Regions from separate parts of the Streptomyces sp. NPDC002156 genome, predicted to be linked through region 2. Evidence: riboswitches for the same ligand, from Rfam matches in the RefSeq annotation. Region 2 holds a riboswitch; the other holds the start of a gene.
The links. Region 2 has a riboswitch for glycine ahead of gcvP (aminomethyl-transferring glycine dehydrogenase). Riboswitches for the same ligand answer to the same signal wherever they lie in the genome.

Region 1: another riboswitch for glycine. It lies ahead of gcvT (glycine cleavage system aminomethyltransferase GcvT); the one in region 2 lies ahead of gcvP (aminomethyl-transferring glycine dehydrogenase).

Annotation. Positions count from the first base shown of each region.
Region 1 is NZ_JBSFDA010000021.1:23,644-38,038, reverse strand. Features, by position in the region: gene ACWCRB_RS12165 (RNA polymerase sigma factor) at 1-157, opposite strand, end outside; gene ACWCRB_RS12160 (hypothetical protein) at 154-387, opposite strand; gene ACWCRB_RS12155 (hypothetical protein) at 452-1,351, opposite strand; gene ACWCRB_RS12150 (hypothetical protein) at 1,348-1,587, opposite strand; gene ACWCRB_RS12145 (L-serine ammonia-lyase) at 1,984-3,351, opposite strand; gene glyA (serine hydroxymethyltransferase) at 3,418-4,680, opposite strand; gene gcvH (glycine cleavage system protein GcvH) at 4,711-5,088, opposite strand; gene gcvT (glycine cleavage system aminomethyltransferase GcvT) at 5,199-6,320, opposite strand; glycine riboswitch at 6,469-6,568, opposite strand; gene ACWCRB_RS12125 (AAA family ATPase) at 6,782-7,468, shown strand; gene ACWCRB_RS12120 (enhanced serine sensitivity protein SseB) at 7,551-8,351, shown strand; gene ACWCRB_RS12115 (enhanced serine sensitivity protein SseB C-terminal domain-containing protein) at 8,538-9,341, shown strand; gene ACWCRB_RS12110 (ABC transporter permease) at 9,681-10,688, shown strand; gene ACWCRB_RS12105 (ABC transporter substrate-binding protein) at 10,757-12,553, shown strand; gene ACWCRB_RS12100 (ABC transporter permease) at 12,664-13,662, shown strand; gene ACWCRB_RS12095 (ABC transporter ATP-binding protein) at 13,659-14,395, shown strand, end outside.
Region 2 is NZ_JBSFDA010000173.1:1,793-16,187, forward strand. Features, by position in the region: gene ACWCRB_RS41070 (substrate-binding and VWA domain-containing protein) at 1-1,729, shown strand, start outside; gene ACWCRB_RS41075 (glutamate--cysteine ligase) at 2,437-3,954, opposite strand; gene ACWCRB_RS41080 (hypothetical protein) at 4,529-5,113, shown strand; gene ACWCRB_RS41085 (DUF5999 family protein) at 5,488-5,694, shown strand; gene gcvP (aminomethyl-transferring glycine dehydrogenase) at 5,820-8,705, opposite strand; glycine riboswitch at 8,886-8,979, opposite strand; gene ACWCRB_RS41095 (PRC-barrel domain-containing protein) at 9,096-9,467, shown strand; gene ACWCRB_RS41100 (DNA polymerase IV) at 9,389-10,843, opposite strand; gene ACWCRB_RS41105 (MerR family transcriptional regulator) at 10,900-11,544, opposite strand; gene ACWCRB_RS41110 (bifunctional nuclease family protein) at 11,828-12,301, opposite strand; gene ftsR (transcriptional regulator FtsR) at 12,388-13,122, opposite strand; gene ACWCRB_RS41120 (FHA domain-containing protein) at 13,165-14,055, opposite strand; gene ACWCRB_RS41125 (DUF881 domain-containing protein) at 14,186-14,395, opposite strand, start outside.

The DNA.
Region 1 (14,395 bases), on a different contig from region 2:
CCCAGGCCCGGTAGGCCTCCAGGAACGCCTCCTGAACGACGTCCTCGGCGTCCTCACGGCTGCCGCAGAGCATGATCACCTGCGCCAGGACACGTCCGTACGCGCCCGCGAAGAACGTCTCGAAGTCCCTTGGCCGCACGGCCTGTTCCGCGCTCACCGACGGTCCGCCCCGGCCGCCTCGACGGCCGTCGCCGAACGCGCGGTCAGCATGTCGCCGTCGGCCCGCGTCACCTCGACCGTGCCACCGGGCCCCGCCGCCCGCACCACCGTGGCCAGCGCATGCGCCCACGCACGCTCCCGCGCCGGCCGCGTCCACAGCACCGCAAGCCCATACACCAGCCGTGCACAGGTCAGCACGACGACCACCACCACAGGTTCGACAACCATTTCAGGGTCCCTCCACAGGATCACAGCAGTGACACCCTGATACAGCCGTCAGCGCCCAACTGGTTTACCCGGGACCGGAATAGTGCATGATCGTCGGGCAGTGCGGACAGGGCATGCCGGATCCATCCGTCGGCGGTCCAGGCCAGGTCCACGGGGGCGGCGGACGCCGGGAGCGGGCGGCGGTACAACAGGCCTGCGGACCGGGCGAGTTGTTCGTCGGCGGCGCCGTGCTCCACGGCCAGGTGGTGGCCGGGCGGCCCGGTGCGGGCCGGGTGATCCGGACGCCGGTCGCGGTGACCTCGGCGTGGACGTCGAAGGCTGTGGGGACACGCACGGCGGGTGCCGGGAGGGGCAGCAACCGGGGCGTGACGTGATGCGCGGGCGGCGCGAGACCGAGCAGGGTGTACATCTCGGTTCTCAGACGGTCCACGGCATCCCCGGGACCCGGCCGGTACGCCAGCAGTGCGTCGGCGATGTCTTCGGCGCGTCCCAACTGCGGTATTCGGCCCAGGAGTTCACCCATCGGGCTGTCGCGGATCAGTTCGCCGCCGCCTCGGTGGACGCTCACGACGGGGCGGTCCTGGGCGGCGCAGTAGTACAGGGCGGAAGATCCGTGGTCGGTCACCAGGGCATCGGCGGCGATCAGTGCGGAGGCCCACTCCTCGTGAGGGTCCGGCAGGATCATGCCCGTGTCGAGGGCCGGCGCGAGGCGTTCGTTCAGTTCGTACGTCACCAGCAGGCTGCGCTCATTCGGATGGACCACGAGCGCCAACTGGTGTTCGTCGTGGGGGAGTTGGGCCGCGAGTCGGGCGGGCAGCCCGGGATGTCGCCGGATGAGGGACTCCCTCCCCCAGGTGGAGACCAGGACGATCAGGGAGCGGGCCCCGGTGCCCAACGCCGCGCGGTAGCGGTCGCGCAGGGACGTCGAGGCGAGGACCCGCTCCAGAGTGAGATCGCCGATCACAGGAGGACGCGCGGGCCGTGCAGCAGCCTCAGGTCGCCCTTCGGGCTCGCGGCCACGACCAGGTCGTACGTGCGCCCGCACGCTTCGGCCCATGGCACCGTGCGGCCGCCGAGGCCGTCGATCGCCGCGAGAGCGTCGACACCGAAGCCGGACCCGGGAACGAGGGTGAACAGACGGGTGATCCGGTCATCACCGGGGAAAACGGGAAGAACGTCGAGAAGTCGATAGAGAGCCACCGCCGAGGATCGCGGCGCGGGGATCCGGCAGGCAGCGGCCGCGCGTCACGCGGGCGACCGCCAGGCGGAGGCGCTGCTCGAATCGGTGCGCATGACGCTCCGAGCCGAGGCCGGTCACCGTGAGTTCGTCCTCCGTCGTCAGACCTACGCGGAGTTCCTCGGAGCCGCGGAGGCCCGGATCCTCACCGAACGGAACGGGCGGGGTCAGCCCGACGACGACGTTCTGCTGCAACGTGCCTTGAGCGGGGTCCTCCTGGAAGGTCCACCCGAGGCTGCCGAGGCGGGCCCAACACCTCGTCGACTCTCTGCGGAGCCATGAGAGGCCGGACGAACTGCAACGCGCGAAGCTGGCCTTCGTCTCGGTGGCGCGACGTGCGGGCACGGGCGCCGAGAGCGTCAGCACTCGATGATGTTCACCGCCAACCCGCCCCGGGCCGTCTCCTTGTACTTGACGCTCATGTCGGCCCCCGTCTCCTTCATCGTCTTGATGACCTTGTCCAGGGACACCTTGTGCGAGCCGTCCCCCCGCATCGCCATCCGCGCCGCCGTGACCGCCTTCACCGCGGCCATGCCGTTGCGCTCGATGCACGGGATCTGGACCAGGCCGCCGACCGGGTCGCAGGTCAGCCCGAGGTTGTGCTCCATGCCGATCTCGGCCGCGTTCTCCACCTGTTCCGGACTCCCGCCCAGCACCTCCGCCAACGCCCCCGCTGCCATCGAGCAGGCCGAGCCGACCTCGCCCTGGCAGCCGACCTCCGCGCCGGAGATGGACGCGTTCTCCTTGAACAGCATGCCGATCGCGCCGGCGGCCAGCATGAAGCGGACCACGCCGTCCTCGTCGGCGCCCGGCACGAAGTTGATGTAGTAGTGCAGGACCGCCGGGATGATGCCCGCGGCGCCGTTCGTCGGGGCCGTCACGACCCGGCCGCCCGCCGCGTTCTCCTCGTTCACCGCCATCGCGTACAGCGTGATCCACTCCATCGCGCGGGCCAACGGCTCGCCCTCCGCCCGGAGTTGACGCGCCGACATGGCCGCGCGGCGGCGCACCCGGAGCCCGCCCGGCAGGATGCCTTCGCGGGACATACCGCGTGACACGCACGCCTGCATCACCCGCCAGATGTCCAGCAGCCCGGAGCGGATCTCGTCCTCGGTGCGCCAGGCCCGCTCGTTCTCCAGCATCAGCGCGGAGATCGACAGGCCTGTTTCCTTCGCCAGGCGCAGCAGCTCGTCGCCCGTGCGGAAGGGGTACTTCAGCGGTGTGTCGTCGAGCTTGATCCGGTCCGCGCCCACGGCGTCCTCGTCGACGACGAATCCGCCGCCCACCGAGTAGTACGTCTTCGACAGCAGCTCGGCCCCCGAGGCGTCGTACGCCCAGAGGGTCATGCCGTTCGCGTGGTAGGGGAGCGTCTTACGGCGGTGCAGGACCAGGTCGTCGTCGAAGGAGAAGGCGATCTCGTGGTCGTCGAGGAGCCTGAGCCGGCCCGACTCCTTGATCTGCTCCACCCGGACGTCCGCGCCCTCCACGTCCACCGTGCGCGGCGAGGCGCCCTCCAGACCGAGCAGCACCGCCTTGGGCGTGCCGTGGCCGTGGCCGGTCGCGCCGAGCGAGCCGTACAGCTCCGCCCGGACCGACGCCACCGCCCCGAGGACCTCCTCGTTGCGCAGCCGGCGGGCGAACAGCCGGGCCGCGCGCATGGGGCCGACCGTGTGGGAGCTGGACGGGCCGATACCGATCGAGAACAGGTCGAAGACCGAAACGGCCACGGTGACTCCTCAGAACGGGGGCGGTGGGCTCCGCGCCGGGGCGGAGCCCACTCACTCCGGGGGGTACTACTTGGTCAGGCCCGGATACAGCGGGTGCTTGTCGGCCAGCGCCCTGACCCGTGCCTTCAGGCTCTGCTCGTCGTACGACGGCTTCAGGGTCTCCGCGATGACGTCCGCGACCTCCGTGAAGTCCTCGGCCGTGAAACCGCGGGTCGCGAGGGCCGGTGTGCCGATCCTGAGCCCCGACGTCACCATCGGCGGACGCGGGTCGTTCGGGATCGCGTTCCGGTTGACGGTGATGCCGACCTCGTGGAGACGGTCCTCCGCCTGCTTGCCGTCCAGCTCGGAGTTGCGCAGGTCGACGAGGACCAGGTGGACGTCCGTACCGCCGGAGAGGACGGACACGCCGTGCTCGCCGACGTCCGCCCGCACCAGGCGCTCGGCCAGGATGCGGGCACCGTCCACCGTACGCCGCTGGCGCTCCTTGAAGTCGTCCGAAGCGGCGACCTTGAAGGACACCGCCTTCGCCGCGATCACGTGCTCCAAGGGGCCGCCCTGGAAGCCCGGGAAGACCGACGAGTTCAGCTTCTTCGCGAACTCCTGCTTCGCCAGGATGATCCCACCGCGCGGGCCGCCCAGCGTCTTGTGGGTCGTCGAGGTGACGACATCCGCGTACGGCACCGGGTTCGGGTGCAGGCCCGCCGCGACCAGACCGGCGAAGTGCGCCATGTCGACCCAGAGGTAGGCCCCGACTTCGTCGGCGATGCGGCGGAACTCCGCGAAGTCCAGCTGCCTCGGGTACGCCGACCAGCCCGCGATGATCACCTTCGGCCGGTGCTCCTTGGCGAGCTGCTCCAGCTCGGCCATGTCGACAAGACCGGCCTCGTCCACGTGGTAGGCGACCACGTCGAACTGCTTGCCGGAGAAGTTCAGCCGCATCCCGTGGGTGAGGTGGCCGCCGTGCGCCAGGTCCAGGCCGAGGATGGTGTCGCCGGGCTGGGCCAGCGCGAACAGCGCGGCCTGGTTGGCGGAGGCGCCCGAGTGCGGCTGGACGTTGGCGTACTCGGCGCCGAACAGCTCCTTGACCCGGTCGATCGCGATCTGCTCGGCGACGTCGACGTGCTCGCAGCCGCCGTAGTAGCGGCGGCCGGGGTAGCCCTCGGCGTACTTGTTGGTGAGGACCGAGCCCTGGGCCTCCATGACCGCGACCGGAGCGAAGTTCTCCGAGGCGATCATCTCCAGGGTGGACTGCTGACGGTGCAGCTCCGCGTCGACGGCGGCGGCGACGTCCGGGTCCAGCTCGTGCAGGGGAGTGTTCAGAAGCGACATGGGGGCAATACGTCCTTACGCCTGGGGATCTCAGCTGCCGGAGAACGCGGTGTACTCGTCCGCGGAGAGCAGGTCGCCCGGCTCCTCCGCGACGCGCACCTTGAAGAGCCAACCGCCTTCGAACGGGGCGGAGTTCACCAGCGACGGGTCGTTGGAGACGTCCTCGTTGACCTCGGTGACCTCACCGGAGACCGGGGAGTACAGGTCGCTGACGGACTTGGTCGACTCCAGCTCACCGCAGGTCTCGCCCGCGGTCACCGTGGCACCTGCCTCGGGAAGCTGGACGTACACGACATCGCCGAGCGCGTTGGCCGCGTGCTCGGTGATACCGACCGTCGAGACGCCGTCCTCGGCGCCCGACAGCCACTCGTGCTCCTTGCTGTAGCGCAGCTGCTGGGGGTTGCTCATGGCCTGAATTCTCCTGTACGCGGGGGACTGGTCATGCATGGGGTACTACAGGGGACTGCCCGTGAGCAGCCATGACACGGGTCGCTGACGACGCCTGAGTGAAACCCGGGCTACTTCTGGCGCTTGTAGAACGGCAGTGCCACGACCTCGTACGGCTCGTGACTGCCCCGGATGTCCACGCCCACGCCCGCTGTGCCCGGCGCCGCGTGCGTGGAGTCGACGTACGCCATCGCGATCGGCTTGCCGAGCGTGGGGGAGGGGGCGCCCGAGGTGACCTCGCCGATCACCCGGCCGTCGGCGACCACCGCGTATCCCGCGCGCGGGACGCGACGGCCCTCGGCGACCAGGCCGACCAGGACCCGCGGCGGCTCGTACGAGGCGCGCTCGGCGGCCTCGCGCAGGGCCGCGCGGCCCACGAAGTCGCCCGCCTTGTCGAACTTCACCACTCGGCCGAGCCCGGCGTCGAACGGGGTCAGCGAGAGCGACAGCTCGTGCCCGTACAGCGGCATGCCCGCCTCCAGGCGCAGGGTGTCCCGGCAGGACAGTCCGCAGGGGACGAGCCCGGCGGGCGTACCCGCGTCGGTCAGCGCCTGCCACACCTTCTCCGCGTCGCCCGGCGCCACGAACAGCTCGAAGCCGTCCTCGCCGGTGTATCCGGTGCGCGCGATGAGGGCGGGGACCCCGGCGACCGTGCCGGGCAGACCCGCGTAGTACTTCAGGCCGTCGAGATCGGCGTCGGTGAGGGACTTCAGGATCCCCGGGGACTCGGGGCCCTGTACGGCGATCAGCGCATAGGCGTCCCGGTCGTCGCGGACGAGCGCGTCGAAGCTGTCGGACCGCTCGACGAGGGCGTCGAGGACGACCTGCGCGTTGCCGGCGTTGGCCACCACCAGGTACTCGGTCTCGGCCAGGCGGTAGACGATCAGGTCGTCGAGGATGCCGCCGTCGGCCCGGCAGATCATCGTGTAGCGGGCGCGGCCCACAGAGATGGACCCGATGTTGCCGACCAGCGCGTAGTCGAGGAGGGCGGCGGCCTCCGGCCCCGTCACGGTGATCTCCCCCATGTGGGAGAGGTCGAAGAGGCCGGCCTTCGTGCGCACGGCCAGATGCTCGTCGCGCTCGGAGCCGTACCGCAGGGGCATGTCCCAGCCGGCGAAGTCGGTCATCGTCGCGCCGAGCGAACGATGCAGGGCATCGAGCGCGGTCGTACGCGGAACAGGGCTACTGCTCATCGGTTGTGCTCCCAGGGCATGACGGCGAGGTCGTTCCTCCCCATCTGTCATCGGAACCTGAGAGGTTCGCCATGACCATCAAGGGCATGGCTTGCACCGTGGGTGGAGCCGCTGGTCACAGGACCGGCAGCCCTCTTTTCAGATGTGCCTCGCCCGCGCGGTACGGGGCCTGAGAGATTCAAGGGAGGGACTTGCTCCTTCGGCGCCCGGTCACCCGTAGGTGTCCGGAACTCTCCCGCGCGGATTCAAGCGGCCGGTATGCAGTTGGCGGGCACATCATCGCACGCATTGCTTCGGCACGGCAGGGGGACCCTTCACAGAGAGAACACAGTCACGCCACAGCGGCACATACCGCCCTGTAGCAGGCCTGTTGCAGTAAGCGGACCCAAACGAGAGACACCGCGTATTACCTTCTCTTTACACTCGACGGGGACGGTACTTCCCGACCCCATGGGAGGACGATCACGGTGAACAGGACCACGGCGTACGCGACGACCTCAGCCCTCGCACTGACCGACGCGCTGCCCACGCAGCCCGCCGCCCCCGCCCGGGAGGCGTGCGCCCCACGCCCTGCACCCGTGATCCGCGATCTGCGGGAGCGCGCGGGCCACAGCCCGCACGGCCTCACCTTCGGCGCCCGCGACCTCGTCGTGGTCACCGGCCTGCCCGGCAGCGGCAAGTCCACGCTGATGCGCCGGGCGGTGCGCGGCCCCGGCATCGACTCGCAGAACACCCGCGACCGCTGGGACGCCCGTACGCCCTCGTTCCTCCCCTACGCCGTCTACCGGCCGCTCGTCCGCCTCGCCCACTACGCCGGACTGCGCCGCACCCTGCGCTCCGGCGCCGGGGTCGTCGTACACGACTGCGGTACGCAGGCCTGGGTGCGCGGCTGGCTGGCCCGCGAGGCCCGCCGCCGCGGCGGCACCCTCCACCTGCTCCTCCTCGACGTCACCCCGGACGAGGCCCTGGAGGGCCAGCGCGAACGCGGCCGGGGCGTCTCGCGGTACGCGTTCCTGCGCCACCGCCAGGCCGCTTCGCGCCTGCTGCGCTCGGTGGAGAAGGGGAACCTGCCGGAGGGCTGCGGCTCGGCGGTGCTGATCGACCGGGACGCGGCGGACACCCTGCGCAGGATCGACTTCGCGGACTGATGTCCGTACCCGCCGGGGCCGGTTAGGGTTTTGCCCATTAAGAGACTCAAGGCAGCGGTTCACAGCGGGCGGTAGGCAGCAGATGGACATCCCGGCGGACTTCCCCCCGGACTTTCCCGGGGGTTTCCCCGCACAGGCGCACCCCCATTCGCACGGCGGGTGGCCCGGCAACGAGCTGGAGGAGGTGCTCTCGGCCTCCCTCGGCGTGCCCGGCGCGGGCGCCCGCATCGTCGAGGTCCTCGGCCGCAGCTTCGTCTGGGTCCCCCTCCCGTCCGGCGGCGGCCCCCACTCCGGCCCCCTCGACCTGCCCACGATGGACATCGGCGGCCAGGCGTACGTGCCGGTCTTCAGCTCGGAGGAGCAGTTCCGGCAGGTCGTCGGCGGCCACATGGCGTACACCGTGGCCCCCGCCGTCGAGTTCGCCCGTGGCCTCCCGCCCCAGGTCGGCATCGCCATGAACCCGGACGGCATGGTCGGCGTCCCGCTGCCCCCGCCCGCCGTCGCCGAACTCTGCCGCTCCGGCCGCACCGTCCTCGACGGCGCCGGCGGCGGCCGGGTCCGCCTCTACGAGCCGAACTGGCAGGAGGACCCGGTCGACTTCCTCACCGCCGCGGCGACGGAGTTCGCCGGCACGGGCGTCGTCCGAACGGCCCGCCGCTGCCTGGCGACCATCGAGACCTCCGCCCCCGTCATGTTCATCGGCGTAGAACTCTCCCCCTGGGACCCGGTGGCCCGCACAATCCCCATGGACGCGGTAGGAAGAGCACTCGGCCGGGTGGGCTCCCCCTGGCCGGTGAACCTGGTCTTCCTGGACGCGGCCCAGGACCCGGTAACGGACTGGCTGAGGGACCGAGTCCGCCCCTTCTACCAGCACGGTTACTGATGAACTTGCCTCAGGGGCACCCACCTGGGGGCGCGGGGAACTGCGCGACCAGCCACGACGGCCCGCAGTCGCCGAAAAACCGCAAGTCACGAGTTCCTGGGCGCCTTCGACAGGCCGTGTCTGTCAGTGGCGCCGCTTAAGCTAGGGAACGCACAACTCGGTAGGGGAAACGAAGGGGCGGTAATGGTGAGCGCGTCGGGCACGGCCGCGGCCGGTCAGGTCGAGCACATGCTGCGCCAAGTCACGCCCGGGCGCTACGACGCCTACGAGGCACTCCTGCGCGCCCTCGCAACCCCGTCCTCAGGCCAGATCTGGATGCTGCTCTGGCACGGCCAGGCCGGCTCCCCGGACGCCCAGTACGGAAACATGCAGGTCGAGGGGTACGGCTACGCCCCCTGCGTGACCTCCGCCCAGGAGCTGTCGGTCAGCGGCTGGAACAGGTCGTACGAGGTGGTCGACGGCCTCGACGTGGCCCGCACCCTCTACCCGGACCAGTACGGCCTCTGGCTCAACCCGCACTCCCCGGGCGGCGGCGTCGGCATCCCCTGGCTCGATCTGCGCCGCATCGCGACGGGCCTGGAACGCCAGCCCGCCGGGCCCCTGCGCCTCGCCGAACCCGGCATCGAGATCCCGCAGTTCTACGCCCTCCTCTCGCAGAACGCCCACCGCACCCCGGCGGTCCGCTCGCTGCGCCGCGCCTGGGTGCAGCCGGCGCTCGGGGCGCCGTACCTCGCCATCGGGCTCGATGTGTACGACACCTCGCCGCCGGCCGTGGACTCGGTGCGGGCGATGATGCAGCAGTCGATAGGGGCGGTCCCCGACGGGCTGCCGGTGTCGACGGTCGCGATGTCGGACGAGCAGGACCCGGTCGTGATGTGGCTGCGGGTGAACGCCCGCCCGTTCTACGACCGTGAGGCCCACGCGATCGCCGCCCCGCCCCAGGCTCCGGCCGCGGGGTACGGGTATCCGCCGGCGCGGGGTCGTTACTGAGCGGAAACACCAGCGCGTTGAGCGCGTCACCTCACGGTGATCGCGCATCGAGGCGTGAGCGGTGTCTCCGCGCGTAGATCAAGGTGAAATGTTCGAGCCTACGTTCAATGTCCACATCCGTACCTGTCCGGCCGCCGCTACCCGCCGTTCGGATAACGGAATCCCCAGGACAGCATCACGGTTACGCATCCATTCATCGCCAGGTCTGGTGACAGATCGCTGAACCGTTGAAGACTCCCGCAGCAGGGGGTTGTCCTCCCCTGCGTACAACGGACTGGTCACGTCGCTACAGCGGCAAGTGTGAGCCGGCTACCGCCGGTTGAGAGGGGTCCCTGCCAGATGACGGCACCATTGCACGAGCCGACTGCGGAAACGGCCCCGAGCGCGGCCGAGGAAGCGGCGGTGGCCAGCACCGATGCGAAGGCCGTTCAGGGGCGTTCGCTGGGCCGGATCGCCTGGGAGCGGCTCAAGCGGGACAAGCTCGCCCTCGCGGGCGGTGTCGTGGTGCTCCTGCTCGTCGTGGTCGCACTGGCCGCCCCCCTCATCACGGGCATCCTCGGGCAGGACCCGAACGAGTACCACGAGGACCTCATCGATCCGCTGTTCGGTACGCCCACGGGTTCTCTCGGCGGCATCAGCGGCGACCACCTGTTGGGTGTCGAGCCGGTCAACGGCCGCGACATCTTCGCGCGCATCCTCTACGGCGCCCGGATCTCGCTCCTTGTCGGCTTCCTGTCCGCCATGGTCGCAGTGATCCTCGGAACGGTCCTGGGTATCCTCGCCGGCTTCTTCGGCGGCTGGCTCGACTCCCTCATCAGCCGCGTGATGGACGGCCTGCTGGCCTTCCCGCAGCTGCTGTTCATCATTGCTCTGGTCTCGGTCATGCCGAACGAGATGCTGGGCCTGACCGGGTCGAGCGTGCGTGTGTTCGTGATGATCCTGGTCATCGGTTTCTTCGGCTGGCCCTACATCGGACGCGTGGTGCGCGGCCAGACGCTCTCGCTGCGTGAGCGCGAGTACGTCGAGGCTGCCCGGTCGCTGGGTGCCGGGCGGGTGTACATCCTGTTCAAGGAACTGCTGCCCAACCTCGTCGCCCCGATCGTCGTGTACTCGACGATGATGATCCCCACCAACATCCTCACCGAGGCGGCACTGAGCTTCCTGGGCGTGGGCGTCAAGCCGCCCACGGCCTCCTGGGGGCAGATGCTCTCGAGTGCGATCGACTACTACGAGTCGGATCCCATGTACATGGTGGTCCCGGGCGTGGCGATCTTCATCACCGTGCTGGCCTTCAACCTCTTCGGCGACGGCGTCCGGGACGCGCTGGACCCGAAGGCTTCCCGCTGAACCGCTGCACCACAACCGTCCCGTGCTACTCACACGGGGTCTCTCATCAATCCGGAGGATCCGAGATCGTGACTACCCAACGCACCTCAGGACGGCGGAAGCGCGCATTCGCCGCTGTCGCCGCGGTGGCCGCGCTGCTGACCACGGCGGCGTGCGGCGGCGGTGGAGACGACGGCGACAATGGCTCGAGCACCGGTGCCGCCGGCTTCGACGCCGCGAACAACAAGGTCGCCCAGGCTTCGCTGGCCAAGAAGGGCGGCACGCTGAAGTTCGGTGGCGCCCAGGACGCGGACTCCTGGGACACCACGCGCGGTTACTACGGCTTCATGTGGAACTTCGCGCGCTACTACAGCCGTCAGCTGGTCACCGGCAAGGCGGAGCCCGGTGTCGCGGGCGCCGAGCTGACCCCCGACCTCGCCACCGGTCTCGCCAAGGTCACCGACGACGGCAAGACCTACACGTACACCCTGCGTGACGGCGTGACATGGGAGGACGGCAAGCCGATCACGTCCAAGGACGTGAAGTACGGCATCGAGCGGGTATGGGCGCAGGACGTGCTGTCCGGCGGTCCGGTCTACCTGAAGGACGTGCTCGACCCGAAGGGCGAGTACCAGGGCCCGTACAAGGACACCTCCGCGGACAAGCTCGGCCTGAAGGCGATCGACACGCCGGACGACAAGACCATCGTCTTCCACCTGCCGCAGGCCAACTCCGACTTCGAGGAGATGCTTGCCCTGGTCTCGGCCTCCCCGGTCCGCCAGGACAAGGACACCAAGTCCAAGTACGGCCTGAAGCCGTTCTCCTCCGGCCCGTACAAGTTCGAGTCGTACAGCCCGGGCAAGGAACTGACCCTCACCCGCAACGCCTCCTGGAAGCAGGCCTCGGACCCGATCCGCAAGGCCTACCCGGACAAGATCACCGTCACGTTCTTCTCGGACGCCAACCAGCTGGACCAGCGTCTGCTCAACGGTGACCTGGACCTGGACATCAACCAGACCGGCATGTCGCCGCAGGGCCGCACCACCGCCCTGAAGGAGCACAAGGCCAACCTGGACAACCCGGTCTCCGGCTACGTCCGTTACGCGGTCTTCCCGCAGAGCGTCGCGCCGTTCGAGAACATCGAGTGCCGCAAGGCCGTGATCTACGGTGCCGACCACGTGTCGCTGCAGACCGCGCGCGGTGGCCCGGTCGCCGGTGGTGACATCGGCACCAACATGCTGCCGCCGTCCGTCCCGGGCGCCGAGGGCCAGAAGTACGACCCGTACGAGATCGCGGGTGCCAACAAGAGCGGCAACGAGGCCAAGGCCAAGGAGGCCCTCAAGGCCTGCGGCAAGCCGAACGGCTTCAGCACCACCATCGCCGTCCGCAACAACAAGCCGGTCGAGGTGGCCACCGCCCAGTCGCTCCAGGCGTCGCTGAAGAAGATCGGCATCACCGCCGAGATCGACCAGTACGACGGCTCGCAGACGACCGGCATCATCGGCAGCCCCGAGAACGTGAAGAAGAAGGGCTACGGCATCATCATCATGGGCTGGGGCCCGGACTTCCCGTCCGTCCAGGGCTTCGGTCTGCCGCTGTGGAACAGCAAGTACATCCTGGACAGCGGTAACTCCAACTACGCGCTGATCAAGGACAAGACCATCGACGGTCTGTTCGACCAGTACGTCACGACGCTGGACGACGCGGGCAAGACCAAGCTGTCGACGGAGATCAACCACAAGGTCATGGAGGGCGCGTACTACCTGCCCTTCGTCTTCGAGAAGTTCATCAACTGGCGCTCGGACAACCTGGCGAACGTGTACACCAGCAACGGCTACAGCGGTATGTACGACTTCGTCAACCTCGGCCTGAAGTCCCCGAAGTAGCCCCGGCGCACCCGCCGTACTGCACGAAAGGCAGGTGAAGGCCGGCGCGGCGTGACTGCGGGCCACCGGACGACCTCTGGTGGCCCGCAGTGCGCAGCGGGCCAAGAGCTGTGCTCGCTTACCTCATCAGGCGGCTGTTCGCCGCCGCAGTGATGCTCGTGGTCATCGTCATGGTGGTCTTCGGCATCTTCTTCCTCGTCCCCAAGTGGGCGGGTGTCGACATCGCCACGAGCTTCGTGGGCAAGCAGGCCGACCCGGCCGCCGTCGAGGGCGTCCGGCAGAAGCTGGGCCTGGGCGACCCGATCTACGCGCAGGTCTGGGAGTTCTTCAAGGGGATCTTCGCCGGCCGCACCTACTCGGGCGGCGGCGACACCATCCACTGCGCCGCACCCTGCTTCGGCTACTCCTTCCGCAGCGAGCAGGCCGTCTGGCCGGTGCTGACCGACCGCTTCCCGGTGACCCTGAGTCTCGCGCTCGGTGCGGCCGTGCTGTGGCTGATCTTCGGTGTGGCGGCCGGTGTCCTCTCCGCGCTCAAGCGGGGCACCCTGTGGGACCGCGGGGCCATGGTGGTCGCCCTCGCGGGTGTCTCCCTGCCCATCTACTTCACCGGCATGCTCAGCCTGGCGGTCTTCGCCTTCGGGCTGAAGTGGATCGACGCGCAGTACGTGCCCCTGGACGAGAGTTTCTCCGGCTGGTTCGGCGCGATGATCCTGCCGTGGATCACCCTGGCGTTCCTGTACGCGGCGATGTACGCCCGGATCACCCGCGCCACGATGCTGGAGATCCTCGGCGAGGACTACATCCGCACCGCCCGTGCCAAGGGCCTCAAGGAGCAGACGGTCATCGGCAAGCACGCCATGCGCTCGACGATGACGCCGATCCTGACCATGCTCGGCATGGACCTCGGCGCCCTCATCGGCGGCGCGATCCTGACCGAGTCCACGTTCAACTTGCCCGGCCTGGGCCGGGCGGTGCTCGACGCCATCAGGAACCAGGACCTGCCCATCATCGTGGGCGTCACCCTGATCACCTCCCTCGCCGTGCTCTTCGCCAACCTCGTGGTGGATGTCCTGTACGCCGTGATCGACCCCCGAGTGAGGCTGTCATGACCGAACTCAGCAAGAGCGGAGCGGCCGTGGGCGAGCCCACCACCGCCCTGTCGGCACCGACCGCCTTCCTCGAAGTGCGCGATCTGAAGGTGCACTTCCCGACCGACGACGGCCTGGTCAAGTCCGTCGACGGGCTCAGCTTCCAGCTGGAGAAGGGCAAGACCCTGGGCATCGTGGGAGAGTCCGGCTCCGGCAAGTCGGTGACCTCGCTCGGCATCATGGGCCTGCACAGTGCCGGCCAGTACGGCAAGCGCAAGGCGCAGGTGTCCGGTGAGATCTGGCTGGACGGCACGGAGCTGCTGTCCGCCGACCCGGACTACGTCCGCAAGCTGCGCGGCCGTGAGATGTCGATGATCTTCCAGGACCCGTTGTCGGCGCTGCACCCGTACTACACGATCGGCCAGCAGATCGTGGAGGCGTACCGCATCCACCACAAGGTGGACAAGAAGACGGCCAAGCGCCGGGCCGTGGAGATGCTCGACCGGGTCGGCATCCCGCAGCCGGACAAGCGGGTCGACAGCTACCCGCACGAGTTCTCGGGCGGTATGCGGCAGCGCGCGATGATCGCGATGTCGCTGGTCAACAACCCCGAACTGCTCATCGCGGACGAGCCGACGACCGCCCTGGACGTGACCGTCCAGGCACAGATCCTCGACCTCATCCGCGACCTGCAGACGGAGTTCGGCTCGGCGGTCATCATCATCACCCACGACCTGGGCGTCGTCGCCGAGCT
Region 2 (14,395 bases):
GGGCACCGGCGACCCCCGTCCACGCACCCGCCGCCGCACGGTCGCCATCGCCACGGCGCTCGTCCTCACCATCGCCGGAGGCACGGCGGTCGCCGTGCAGACCGGTCTGCTCTCCTTCGGTTCGTCGTGCCGGGACGACCCGGTACGACTGACGCTCGCCGCCTCCCCGGACCTGGCCCCCGCCCTGGAATCCGCGGCGGACCGGGCCCACGACCAGGGCGTCACCTCCGACGGGCGCTGCCTCGACATAGAGGTGACCGCCCGGGACTCGTCCAAGGTCGCGGACGCGCTGCGCGCTGGCAAGCCGGCCGACGCCCAGATCTGGGTGCCCGACTCGGACGTCTGGGTGGAGCGGGTCACGGCCGACGGGAGGGCGACCCAGGTGACCGCCGTCGGCAACGTCGCCTCGACCCCGGTGGGCGTGGCCGTGGTGCCGGCCGCCGCGAAGGCACTGGGGTGGCCGCAGAAGACGTACTCCTGGACGGAGCTGGTCGGCGCCACCCTGGAGAACGACGACCTGGCGCTCGGCGCGGCCGACCCGGCGCGCAGCGCGACCGGCCTACTGGCCCTGACCCAGCTCGGCACGGCCGCCGCGAAGACGAAGGACGGCGCCACCCAGGCCGCCGCCCTGATGAAGGCCCTGTCGCAGCGCGTCTCCGACAGCGACGGCCAGGTCCTGGACACCCTGCCCCGCGACTCCTCGGGCACCGAACAGGGCAACCCCAAACGCAACCGGACCCTCGTCCTCTCCGAACAGGCGGCGTACGCGTACAACTCGTCGGCGGACAAGGCCCAGGACCTCGGCATGTTCTACCCCGAGGACGGCTCGCCCCGGCTCGACTACCCGTACACCCTGATCGACGACACAGAACTGACAACCGACCAGAGCCGGGCCGCGATCCGCTTCATGACGTTTCTGCGCGCACCCGAGCAGCACAAGCTCCTGGAGCAGCAGGGCTTCCGGACCGACACCGATGAGGCCCCGAGCGCGCTGATCGCCCGGGCGGGCGGTCGTGCCCCGCAGCCGTACGCGCGCACGGCCGGCGAACCCGCGTCGGCGGCGGCGCTCCAGGAGGCCCTCGGCACCTGGACGATCACCGTGCAGAGCGCCCGGATCACGACGGTCGTCGACGCGTCCTTCTCCATGACGGAGCCGGTGCCGAACACAGGCAGGACCCGGATGGACGTCACGAAGGCGTCCCTGCTCCAGGCGCTCGCCACCTTCACGCCCGAGGACGAGATCGGCCTGTGGGAGTTCTCCACCAAGCTGGACGGCGCCAAGGACTACCGCGTCCTGGTCCCGACCGAACGCCTCGGCGACCGCAAAGGCAACGGCACCCAGCGCGACCGCCTCTCGACGGCGTTCGGCGACCTGGAACCGGTCCCGGGCGGCGCGACGGGCCTCTACGACACGACCCTGGCCGCCTACAAGTCGGCCACGTCGTCGTACGCGAAGGGCAAGTTCAACGCCCTGGTCATCCTGACCGACGGCGTGAACGAGGACCCCGGCAGCATCACGCGCGCCGCCCTGATCCGCGGACTCCAACAACTCACCAACCCCGAACGCCCAGTACCGCTGATCATGATCGCGGTAGGCCCGGAGGCCGACCGCGAGGAGGCCCAGCAGATCGCGGCGGCAACGGGCGGCTCAGGCTACGAGGTGACGGACCCGACCCAGATCCACACAGTAATCCTCCAGGCAATCGTGGCAGCAGGCAGCGGCGTCTGACCGCCGCCTGTCCCCTGAACCCCTGAAGCCGGGGCCCAGGGGTCTTGAGTCCCTGGGCCCCGGGTGCCGAGGGCAGGGTGCCGGGGCCGAGGGGCGGCGGGGTGCCAGGGCCGAGGGACCGGGTGCCGACGGCAGAGGGCCGAGTCGGGAGCCCGAGGCCTGACGCAGGGACCGGAGGCCGGAGGCCTGACGCAGGGACCGGAGGCCGGGTGCCGGAGGCCGGGTGCCGGAGGCCGGAGGCCGGGTGCCGGAGGCCGGGTGCCGGAGGCCGGGTGCCGGGTGCCGGAGGCCGGGTGCCGGGTGCCGGAGGCCGGGTGCCGGGTGCCGGGAACCGGGAACCGGGAACCGGGAACCGGGAACCGGGAACCGGGAACCGGGACGCGGGACGCGGGCCCGAGGCCAGAAGCGGGGACCAGAGCCTGAGGACCGAAGGCCGGAGACCGGGTTCCGGAGTCCGGGGACGCGGGGCCAGGGACGCGGGGCCAGGGACCGGGGCCGACGAGGCCCGGGGGCCGGAGACCGGTGGCCCGGGAACCGGGGCCTGGAAGCCGCAGGCCGGGGCCCGGGAAGCGGAAAGCCCGGGAACCTGGCCAGAGCCCAGGGACCGCAGGCCGCAGGCCGGGGCCCGGAAGCCTGGCCAGAGCCCAGAGCCAGGGGCCCAGAGCCCAGAAGCCGGGGCCGAAGGCCAAACCGGGCCCCCGCATCGCTCACCCGAGAGGCACCGGCTCCGGGAGCCCCACCGGCCAGGTGTGCACCGGCTCCCCGGCGTGCATCAGCTCGCTGTAGCGCCGGGTCGTCGCGGCCAGCGCGGCGTCCCGGGACAGCCCCTTCTCCCGCGCCCGGTGGAAGGTGGCCGCCTGCCAGGACGCCCCGTTGGCCCGCCGCCGGCACCGTTCCTCGATCACCCCGAGGTACAGGTCCCGGTCGGCGGGCTCGACCCCCCACGCGTCGAGGCCGGCCTCGGCGAGCGGCAGCAGCTCGTCGCGTACGAGATGCACCGCGTCGACCTCCGCGATGCCACCGAACCGGCCGCCCCGGGGCCACTGGAGCCGCGCATCGATCCCGTGCCGGCAGGCCGCGTCGAAGTTGGCGGCGGCGGCCTCGAAGGGCAACCGGGTCCACACGGGCCGTGACTCCTCGGCGAGCGCCCGGACGAGCCCGTAGTAGAAGACCGCGTTGGCGATGACGTCCGTGACGGTGGGCCCGGCGGGCAGCACCCGGTTCTCGACACGCAGATGCGGTACGCCGTCCGCGATGCCGTAGACCGGGCGGTTCCAGCGGTACACCGTGCCGTTGTGCAGCACCAGCTCGCCCAGCTTCGGCACCCCACCCTCGTCGAGGACGTCCAGCGGATCCTCGTCGTCACAGATGGGCAGCAGCGCCGGGTAGTAGCGCAGGTTCTCCTCGAAGAGGTCGTACGCCGACGAGATCCACCGCTCCCCGAACCAGGTGCGCGGCCGTACGCCCTGCGCCTGCAGCTCCGGCGGACGCGTGTCCGTGGACTGGGTGAACAGCGGGGGCCGCGACTCGCGCCACAGCTCACGGCCGAACAGGAACGGCGAGTTGGCCCCGACCGCGATCTGCGCGGCGGCGATCGCCTGGGCCGCGTTCCACACATCGGCGAACCGCGCCGGAGTGACCTGGAGATGCAGCTGCACGGAGGTGCAGGCGGCCTCCGGGGCGATGGACTTCGACGTGCACGAGAGGCGCTCCACCCCGTCGATGTCGAGCGTGAAATCCTCCCCTCGGGCGGCCACGATCTGATTGTTGAGCAGGGTGTAGCGGTCGACGTCGGAGAGGTTGGAGGAGACCAGGTCGTCCCGGTCGAGCGTCGGCAGAATGCCGATCATCACGATCCCGGCGTCGACCTCCTTCGCCTTCCGGTGCGCATATGCCAGTGAGGTGCGGAGTTCCTCGGCGAGCCGGTCGAAAACCCGCCCGTCGAGACGGTGGGGGGCGATGTTGACTTCCAGATTGAACATGGCGAGTTCTGTTTGGAAATCTCGGCTCGCGATCCTTTCAAGTACTTGCGCATTCATCATTTTCGGCATGCCGTCGGGCCCGACGAGATTCAGCTCGATCTCCAGGCCCAGGAGATTCTTGGGGCGGTCGAACCGCTTCTCGGCCAGCAGCCGCTCCAGCCCCGTCAGGCACTGCCGGAGCTTGGCGCGGTAGCGCTGGCGATCGGACAGGTCGAACTGCCCCGCCACGACCTTCTCCCCCATCGAAGCGTCCCTTCCTCGAATGGGCAGGCCGAGGATCCGGCCACCGTTGTCCCGGGTCACGTGGGATGATGCCCAGCCAGCGTGATTGATAACGTCCCACGCGCGCCCATGGCCCGCTACGCTGGTCCATATGACCGGAGGCACATTCGTCCGGCATGGCGTGCCAGACTTTGTGCGGACAAACGAGTCGACAGTTTCGCGCACTTGCGAACTCGTGAAAAACGCCGACGACAATTGGCCGACCGCCTACGGCGCGTATACCGAGGTCACCGCCCGTACGAGCGGCCGAGAATCGGTGGAAACGCCACACAACGCCGACCGAATAGACCCTTGCTCTTCACGCGGGAAACGGTTAGACGAAACACAGTCAGAACACGTGTCGTATAAACTCCGCGAACAAGGCAGAGAGTCGGCGCCCAGGTCCTGGGTCCTGCCGTCCAGGTGACGTGCGGCAGGCCGCACCCCGCCCGCGCATCCGGCCCCCGCCTCTTTGACCCCGAGACTTCGAGAGCTGACAGCGCCGTCCGCCCCCGCCCTCGCGCCACCCTGCCTGTCGAATGAGAGGCGTCCCACCATGCCGCTGCATGTCCCCCCGGCTCCCGCGCCAGCACTGCGCACCATCCTCACGGCACTCGGTTCCCCCACCGCAGTCCGCGAGGCACGCACCCCGGCCCTGCGCACCGCCCAGGGACCCACCACCCCCGAGCTCCCCCTGCCCGTGCACGTCCTGGACCGGATCACCCCCGCGGGCACCCCCACCACCCGACTGACCGGGTGGCGCTTCCTGATCCGCTGCGGCGACCGCGCGGTGGCCGCGGCGGAGACCATGCTGACCCCCGACGGCTGGGCCTTCTCGCACTTCTTCGAAGGCCCCTACATCGCCTCCACCGAGCGCGCCCTGCGCCAGGCCGAGACCATGAAGCAGCCCTACCAGGCCCGCCTCCTGTCCGTACCCGAGCTGTACATGCTGACGCTCTGGCTGCACGGCGACATCACCGCCGACGCGGCCGAGGGCCGCCCCGCCGCGACCGACCTGCTCGTCCCGCTGGCGCCAGCCCCGCCCGGCATCGCCGCCCACCGTCCGCACCGGGTCGCCGAACTGCTCCCGGTCCTCACCCATCGGGTGACTCCGGCCCCACTGCTGAGTTCTCCCGCCTGAGCGCACACGACACGGCACTCTCCGTATTCCCGCGTACCCCGCCGCCGAATTCCCGGCAGCGGGGTACGTCGCTCTTTCGCGCGCCATTACGCTCGTACGAGCCATTAAGGGTTTGCGACCCGTCCGGACTAGCCCTTTCCGGCCCCCAAGAACCACCCAAAGGGACAGCCCAGTTGGGCTGAACCGTCCGCCCGGGTGATGCGTCTTGAACCTGTGAGAAGCGGTGCGGCTAAATCCCTGCGGATTGACGCCCGTAGAGCAACACTGGTTTCGAACCGACTTTCCCAACGGGGGCGGCCATGAACAGTGCTTCGAGCCGCAGGACAGACACCACAGCCATCTCACACTCCACGACAGAGCGAAAGATCCCATCAATGTGCCAGCACCAGCCACCGTGCCCGACAGCCCACTCCACCGACCGGGAGTCCGCCCGACTGATGGCGCACCACCCGGAACAGGGGTGGAGCCTGCTGTGCAACGGCGTCCTCCTCTTCGAGGACACCGGTGAGCTACTGCCCGACGGCCAGATCATCGCCCCCCACCGCCCCGCGGGCGCCGGACCGGTGATGACGGCCGCCTGACGGCCACGCACGAAGGGCAGCCTCCCGGCATCGAGGGGCGCGACGCCCGGACAACTGAACAGACAAAGAGGGGCCGGCCCGCAGACACTCGCTGCGAACCGGCCCCGACGTGTGTCCGAGGGCGACTACTCCTCGTAAGCGTCCAGCGGCGGGCAGGAACAGACCAGGTTCCGGTCACCGAAGGCCTGGTCGATCCGGCGTACCGGCGGCCAGTACTTGTCGGCCGCCGAGACCCCGGCCGGGAAGACCGCCTCCTCGCGCGTGTAGGCGTGCGTCCACTCCCCGCTCAGCGCGGCGGCGGTGTGCGGCGCGTTCCGCAGCGGGTTGTCGTCGGCCGGCCACTCGCCCGCGCCGACCTTCTCGATCTCGCCGCGAATGGCGATCATCGCCTCGCAGAACCGGTCCAGTTCGCCCAGGTCCTCGGACTCGGTCGGCTCGATCATCAACGTCCCCGCCACCGGGAAGGACATCGTCGGCGCGTGGAAGCCGTAGTCGATGAGCCGCTTGGCGATGTCGTCGACGCTCACGCCCGTGGCCTTGCTGATCGGCCGCAGATCGATGATGCACTCGTGCGCGACGAGCCCGCCGGGCCCGGTGTAGAGCACCGGGTAGTGCGGCTCCAGCCGCTTGGCGATGTAGTTGGCGCTCAGCACGGCCACCTGCGTGGCCCGCTTGAGCCCCTCGCCGCCCATCAGCCGGACGTACGCCCACGAGATCGGCAGAATGCCCGCCGAACCCCAGGGAGCCGCCGAGATGGGCCCCACGCCCGTCTCGGGCCCGGCAGCGGGCTGCAGGGGGTGATTGGGCAGATACGGCGCGAGATGCGCTCGTACGCCTACCGGGCCCACCCCCGGACCGCCACCGCCGTGCGGGATGCAGAACGTCTTGTGCAGATTCAGATGCGAGACGTCCCCACCGAAGTGCCCCGGCTTGGCCAGCCCCACCAGCGCGTTGAGGTTGGCCCCGTCGACGTACACCTGCCCACCGGCCTCGTGCACCTGTGCGCAGATGTCGGCGACATGCTCCTCGAACACGCCGTGCGTCGAGGGGTACGTGATCATCAGCACCGACAGCTCGTCGCGGTACTGCTCGATCTTCGCCCGCAGATCCTCGACGTCGATCTCGCCGTCCCCGGCGGTCTTCACGACGACGACCTTCATCCCGGCCATGACGGCGCTGGCCGCGTTGGTCCCGTGCGCGGACGACGGAATCAGACAGACCGTCCGCTGCTCGTCGCCGTTGGCGCGGTGGTATCCGCGTACGGCGAGCAGCCCGGCCAGCTCGCCCTGCGAACCGGCGTTCGGCTGGAGCGACACCTTGTCGTACCCGGTGACCTCGGCGAGTTGCTCCTCCAGCTCCCGGATGAGCGTCAGATAGCCCTGTGCCTGCTCGGCGGGCGCGAAGGGGTGCAGCTGACCGAACTCGGGCCAGGTGACCGGCTCCATCTCGGTGGTCGCGTTGAGCTTCATGGTGCAGGAGCCCAGCGGGATCATGCCCCGGTCGAGCGCGTAGTCACGGTCGGCAAGCCGGCGCAGGTAGCGCAGCATCGCGGTCTCGGAGCGGTACTGGTGGAAGACGGGGTGCGTGAGAACGTCGTCGGTGCGCAGCAACCCGTCGGGCAGCGTGTCCTCGGCGCCCGCGTCGAGCGCCTCGATGTCGCCCTCGACCCCGAACGCGGTCCAGACGGCGCCCAGGTGGGCCCGAGTGGTGGTCTCGTCGCAGGAGACGGACACCCGGTCCGCATCGACGAGATGCAGGTTCACCCCGTGCTCACGCGCGGCGGCGGCGACCTCGCCGGCCTTCCCGGGCACCCGCACGGTGAGCGTGTCGAAGTAGGCCCCGTGGACGACCTCGACACCGCCCGCCATCAGCCCTGCGGCGAGGATCGTGGCGTACCGGTGGGTCCGCCGGGCGATGGTCCGCAGCCCCTCGGGCCCGTGGTGCACGGCGTACATGCCGGCCATCACGGCCAGCAGCACCTGGGCCGTACAGATGTTGCTGGTCGCCTTCTCGCGGCGGATGTGCTGCTCCCGCGTCTGCAGGGCGAGCCGGTACGCCCTGTGCCCGTCCGCGTCCACGGAGACACCCACGAGCCGCCCGGGCAGGCTGCGCGCGAACTGCTCGCGCACAGCCATGTATCCGGCGTGCGGCCCACCGAAGCCCATCGGCACCCCGAACCGCTGGGTCGTCCCGACCGCGATGTCCGCGCCCAGCTCACCGGGCGAGGTGAGCAGTGTCAGGGCCAGCAGATCGGCGGCGACGGTGACGACGGCACCGAGCCCGTGCGCCTGCTCGACGACGGGCTTCAGATCCCGTACGGCACCGGAGGCGCCCGGGTACTGCAGCAGCACGCCGTTGATCTCGCGCCCCGCGATGTCGTCCGGGATGCCCGCGCTCAGGTCGGCGACGACGACCTCGACGCCGACGGGCTCGGCCCGAGTCTCGATCACGGCGATGGTCTGCGGCAGGGCGTCCGCATCGACGAGGAAGAGCCCCTTCTTGTTCTTGCCCATGCGCCGGGACAGCGCCATCGCCTCGGCCGCCGCGGTGCCCTCGTCGAGCAGCGAGGCGCCCGAGGTGGGCAGCCCGGTGAGGTCGGCGACCATGGTCTGGAAGTTCAGCAGCGCTTCGAGGCGCCCCTGCGAGATCTCCGGCTGGTAGGGCGTGTACGCGGTGTACCAGGCCGGGTTCTCCATCACGTTCCGCAGGATGACCGGCGGGGTGAAGGTCCCGTAGTACCCGAGCCCGATCATGGACCCGAGCACCTGGTTCCGGTCGGCCAGCGACCGCAGCTCGGCCAGCACCTCGGCCTCGGTACGGGCGCCCGGCAGATCCAGCGCGTCGGCGTTCCTGATCACATCCGGGACCGCGGCGGCAGCCAGCTCGTCGAGCGAGCCGTATCCGACCTGCGCGAGCATCTTGGCCCGGTCCTCGCGGTCGGGCCCGATGTGGCGCCGCTCGAAGGGCGTGCCCTGTTCGAGTACGGCGAGCGAAGTGCGGTGGGCGGTCATTACGGAGGCCTCCTGGTCGTTAGCGACCTTCGAGGGGCACCACGGCACGGGTGCCCGAACGGCCTCCCCCTCTGTCATCTCGACCTGAGAGCTTCACCGGGCCGCCAATGCGCTGACGTCCCGGTTTTCACCGTCGGTGAGAGCGGAGACCATGTCCTCCGCCCTGCTTTCCAGAGTGACCTCGTCCGTGCGGTACAGGGGCCTGAGAGATTCCGGGGAGGAGTTGCTCCTTCGGCGCCTCCGAGGTTCCGGAGGACTCTCCCGCACAGGGTCAGCAGCCATTGGCCAGCCTATCAGCGGCTCCACGCACAGACCTTCGAGTGGCCACCTGCCCCGATGTGCTCTTTTGTAGTGCTTACGGATGAGTTGCGACCATACGGAGGGCCCGCCGTGCAGACCGACATCGATCCGCGCAACCTGATCGGCCGCAAGGCCTTCGACCGCAACGGCACCAAGATCGGCACGATCGACGAGATCTACCTCGACGACGCGACGGGTGTACCGGAGTGGGCGGCCATACGGACCGGGCTGTTCAGCAGGGACGCCTTCGTGCCCCTGGAACCCAGCGAACTGATCGACGGCACGCTGCGCGTCCCCTTCGAGCGGTCCCTGATCAAGGACGCCCCCGACTTCGGCGTGGGCCGCCACCTCTCCCCGGAACAGGAACTCCAGCTCTACCACCACTACGGCCTCGACGTGGCGCCCCCTCCTCCGTTCCCGGACCACGACTTCGGCAAGCTGGCGGGCACGGACGAAGCCTGATCCACCGGCCCTTCGTCCGGACCGTCGGGTCTTCGCGGCCCGGAGGACACCAGCGGCAGCGGATCCGCCGGCTCCAGCGCGGGATCGTCGGTCCGGAACGTCCGCACCCGCCCCGGCTGCTCCGAGTCCGGCGTCTCGAACCGCACGGTCACCCGTCCAAGCCCACTCCCCTGCACCCACCCGTGTCCGAGATCGGCATGCCGTACGTCGTGCCCCGTGGTCCAGTGCCGCTCGGCGGGCGCCTCCTGCTCCTCGGCGGCCTCGTGCTCCGCCTCCTCAGCCGGCTCCAGCGCCGCCAACTCCCCGGCAGCCTGGGCGAACAGATCCTCCTGCGTGAAGTCGGCGAGGCCGCTCACCCCGACCCCGAGCAGTCGCACACCACCAGTCGTGTCCACGGACTCCAGCAGCCGGGCCGCCGCCTCCCGCACCACACCGGGGTCGTCCGTGGGCCCCCGGAGCGTCTCGGACCGGGTCAGCGTGGAGAAGTCGTACCGCCGCACCTTGAGGACGATGGTCCGCCCCGACAGCCCGGCCCCGCGCAGCCTCCGCACACACCGGTCTGCCAGCCGCTGCACCTCCGTCCCCACCCGGACCCGGTCGTGGATGTCCACGTCGTACGTGTCCTCGACCGACACGGACTTGGTCTCCCGCTCGGCCACCACGGGCCGCTCGTCGTGCGCCAGCGCCATCGCGTACAGCCCGTGCCCGTGCGCCTTCCCCAGCAGCCGTACGAGTTCGTCCTCGCCCGCCTCGGCCAGCTCGTCGACGGTGCTGATGCCCGCCCGCCGCAGATGGTCGCCCGTCGTCGGCCCGACCCCGGGCAGGATCCGCACCGACATCGGCCCGAGCAGCGCCCGCTCGGTCCCGGGATCGATCAGCACCAGGCCGTCCGGCTTGGCCTGCTCGGAGGCGATCTTCGCGAGCATCTTGGACGCGGCGAGACCCACCGACCCCGTGAGCCCCGTGACCGCGCGTATGTCAGTGCGCAGCTTCGCCCCCGCCAGCCGCGCCGACGCCTCGTCCCAGGCCGCTGCCCCGGCCTCCAGATCCACGAACGCCTCGTCCAGGCTGAGCGGCTCCACCAGCGGCGACAGCGCCCGCAGCAGCGCCATGACCTGCTCGCTGATCGCCCGGTAGAACCCGAACCTCGGCACGAGATACGCGGCGTTCGGCGCGAGTCGCCGTGCCTGGCCCATCGGCATCGCGGAGTGGACCCCGAACACCCGGGCCTCGTACGAACACGTCGCGACCACCCCGCGCGGTCCAAGACCGCCCACGACCACGGCTTTCCCGCGCAGACTCGGCTTGGACGCCTGCTCCGCCGAGGCGAAGAAGGCATCCATGTCGAGATGCAGGATCGTGGGCGCGTTTCTCACATGTCCGATGCTGCCCTACGCCACTGACAATGCCCCGGAGCGCCGGGGCGGGGCGGTCAGACCGCCCGGTTGCGCCGCCGTGCCAGCTCGTCCGCCGGGTTGTGCCCGACAAGCGTCTCGCCCGTGTCGACGCGCTCCCCGTGCAGCTGCGAGAGAGCGCTTTCCACATCCCGCCACACCACACCGACGGCGATACCGAAGATGCCCTGCCCGCCCTGGAGCAGCGCGTGCACCTCGTCGGGCGAGGTGCACTCGTAGACCGTCGCGCCGTCGCTCATCAGCGTCAGGCGCTCCAGATCTCGGAACTCGCACGCCCTCAGGTGCTGGACCGCCGTACGGATGTTCTGCAGTGAGACACCGGTGTCGAGAAAGCGCTTCACGACCTTCAGGACGACAACGTCCCGGAAGCTGTAGAGCCGCTGCGTCCCCGACCCGTGAGCGGGCCGCACACTCGGCTCGACCAGCCCGGTGCGCGCCCAGTAGTCCAACTGGCGGTAAGTGATGCCGGCCGCCGCACACGCCGTCGGACCGCGGTAGCCGATCTCCTCGGACGCCATGGATGTCGCCCCTCCGCCGCCTGCTACAGCCGTCGGCCGCCGCGGAACGTGATCGGCCGCGCTGCCCTGAAGCGGGTACGGGCCGCTCTCCCCCAGACCGCGTCCGGGGGCACCCCCAGCCGTACCGTCGCCGCTGCTTCTCACGCCGACCTCCGTCCTTGACCTGCCTTCTCGACGGTAGGCAGTCACCAGGGGTGCGTCAACGATCGCCACACTCGGCACGCCGAGTGATAATCACCCTAGGAGTGGTTTCCCGTACCCCACCGCGGGGAAAGGCTAGCCGAATGCGCTCCGCATGGGCCGCACGACGCTCTCACACGCCGCTGGCAATTGCCATCATCCGTGACGCCACCGGGCAAAAGACAGGCTCCACCGACCATCAGGTCCGTGGAGCCGCCCGAGCCTCGTCAACCGTCGCCGTCAGGGCTCACTGACTGTTGGTCCCGAAGTCCTCGGGAGAGATCTGGTCGAGGAACTCGCGGAACTTCTCCACCTCGTCCTCCTGCTCGTCCGGAATCGCGATCCCGGCGTCGTCGAGCACTCCGTCGCTGCCGTAGATCGGCGTCCCGGTGCGCAGCGCCAGCGCTATGGCGTCGGACGGGCGGGCGCTCACCTCGACCCCGCTGGCGAACACCAGTTCCGCGTAGAAGACACCCTCGCGCAGGTCCGTGATGCGCACTTCGGTGAGCTCCTGGCCGACGGCCTCCAGCACGTCCTTGAACAGGTCGTGCGTCAGCGGTCGTGCGGGGGCCATGCCCTGCTGGGCGAAGGCGATCGCCGTCGCCTCCCCCGGTCCGATCCAGATGGGGAGGTAGCGGTCGCCTCCCACTTCCCGCAGAAGCACGATCGGTTGGTTGGAGGGCATTTCGACCCGGACACCTACGACATCGAGCTCGTTCACACAGCAACCCTAGGCCGTGCCCGGGACGTTTGGGTAGTCGGGCACGGAACGGGTGGCCGATCCGCCCTCCGGCTTGCCCTTTCCGCTCAGGGCTGCCGCACTCCCAGCGCGATCCGCACCAGGGCCGCGTGCAGCTTCACCGTGAGCCCCGCCAGTTCCTTGCTGCGGGCCTCCGCAAGGGCCCTGGTCTGCGGATTGCGGTGGAGCCTGAGCGGGGCCACCACCTGGTCGACCAGGCCGGCCTCGCGGTCGGCGGCGGCCTTCATCACCCTCAGATGCCGTGGCTCGATCCCGAACCGCCCCAGCTCGGCGACGAGCGCGGCGACAGTGACCGTCTCCGCGTCGTACGCCCCGTCGGGCAGCGGCCCGACCAGCCCGTACGACTGCCACTCCGCGAGTTCCTCGTCACCGATCCCGGCGGCGGCGAGCAGCTCGGCCCGGCCGATCCGGACGGCCGTGGGCCCCTCGGGCTCCAGACTCGGCTCACCGTCCCGCTGACGGCCCACGGAGGGGAGCGACACGGCCTCCCCGCGCTCCATGGCGTCCAGGTACTCCCTGATCACCTTGAGGGGCAGATAGTGGTCCCGCTGCATTCTCAGGACATGGCCGAGGCGCTCGACGTCCTCCGGGCTGAACTTGCGGTACCCCGAAGGGGTCCGCTGCGGCTCGATGAGCCCCTCCGACTCCAGAAAACGGATCTTGGAGATGGTGACTTCGGGGAACTCGTCGCGCAGCGCGTTCAGCACTGTGCCGATGCTCATCAGCCCACTGTCCGCGGCGGCGATGCCGTGACCGGCACCGCCGCTCGGTGTTTGAAGCATGGACCTTCCCTGGGGTCCCTCCGGACTCGGTCCGGAGGAGGGTCAGTAGCCCCGCTGGCTCGCGTAGAACACCAGCCGGTACTTGCCGATCTGCACCTCGTCGCCGTTGTTCAGACCGACCTGGTCGATCCGCTCACGGTTGACGTACGTGCCGTTGAGGCTGCCCACGTCGGCGACGGTGAACAGGCCGTCCTGACCTCGGCGGAACTCCACGTGACGGCGGGACACGGTCACGTCGTCCAGGAAGATGTCGCTCTGCGGATGGCGCCCGGCCGTGGTCAGCTCACCGTCCAGCAGGAAGCGACTGCCCGAGTTCGGGCCACGGCGCACCACCAGAAGCGCCGATCCGAGCGGCAGGGCATCCACCGCGGCCTGCGCCTCGGGCGAGAGCATCGGCATCTGCGTCTGCCCGGTGACCTCGGCGTCGTACGCCTCGATACCGGAGATGGAGATCGTGGACGTCGTCTCCGACGGACGCTCGGGGGTGACTCCGGCCCGCAGAGGCGCACCGCAGTTGGAGCAGAAGCGGCTGTTCTCCGCGTTGCGGTTACCGCACCTCGTACACACAAGGGCCGACATCGACGGATCCTCCTGCCGCGGCTGCCCCGCCGGGGCATTGGACGCATATGGGTCGGAGGAAAACTCTCCACCCGTACTTGAGGTTGACGGTTCCCCGAAACCTATGCGCCCGGACTGGGCAGGGTCAACAGACGGCGCGCCCTGACCTCCCGGAACGTCACCGCCCGGACCGCCGACCTGGTCCCGGAACAGAGGGCGCTGACCCTCCGCGTCGGGCTGTGCGCGATGGCGGGCGGTCGCGTTGTCGCTGCCCTCTCGCGCGCTCTTGCCGAACAACTTCGCAAACAACTTCACGGGCGATTCCCCTTGACCGAAACAGACCCGCCCGTGGGGCAGGACGAACCCTGACTGCACCTACCGGTCGACCCGGACATCCTCACAACGTCCGTCTCCACCTGACAGTTTCCACCACGCACCACCCATTCGGTGCGCCGACCCCCCGCAACCTCATGCCCTCCCCGGACAGCCCCCATGCACCCCCGGTTCACTGGGAGGACGACCGAGCGTAGTCAGGCTGCTTCGCCGCTCGCAAGGCGTCCACGACGATCTTGTCCGCCCGCTCCACGGTAACGGTGGCCTGCTCCTTCTCCAGGGTCTGCACCACACCTCCGGGGATGTTGAGCGCCGGTTCGAGGTCCTGCGGCTTGCCGATGACCTTGAAACGATAGGGAGCGTCGATCTTGTTCCCGTCGAC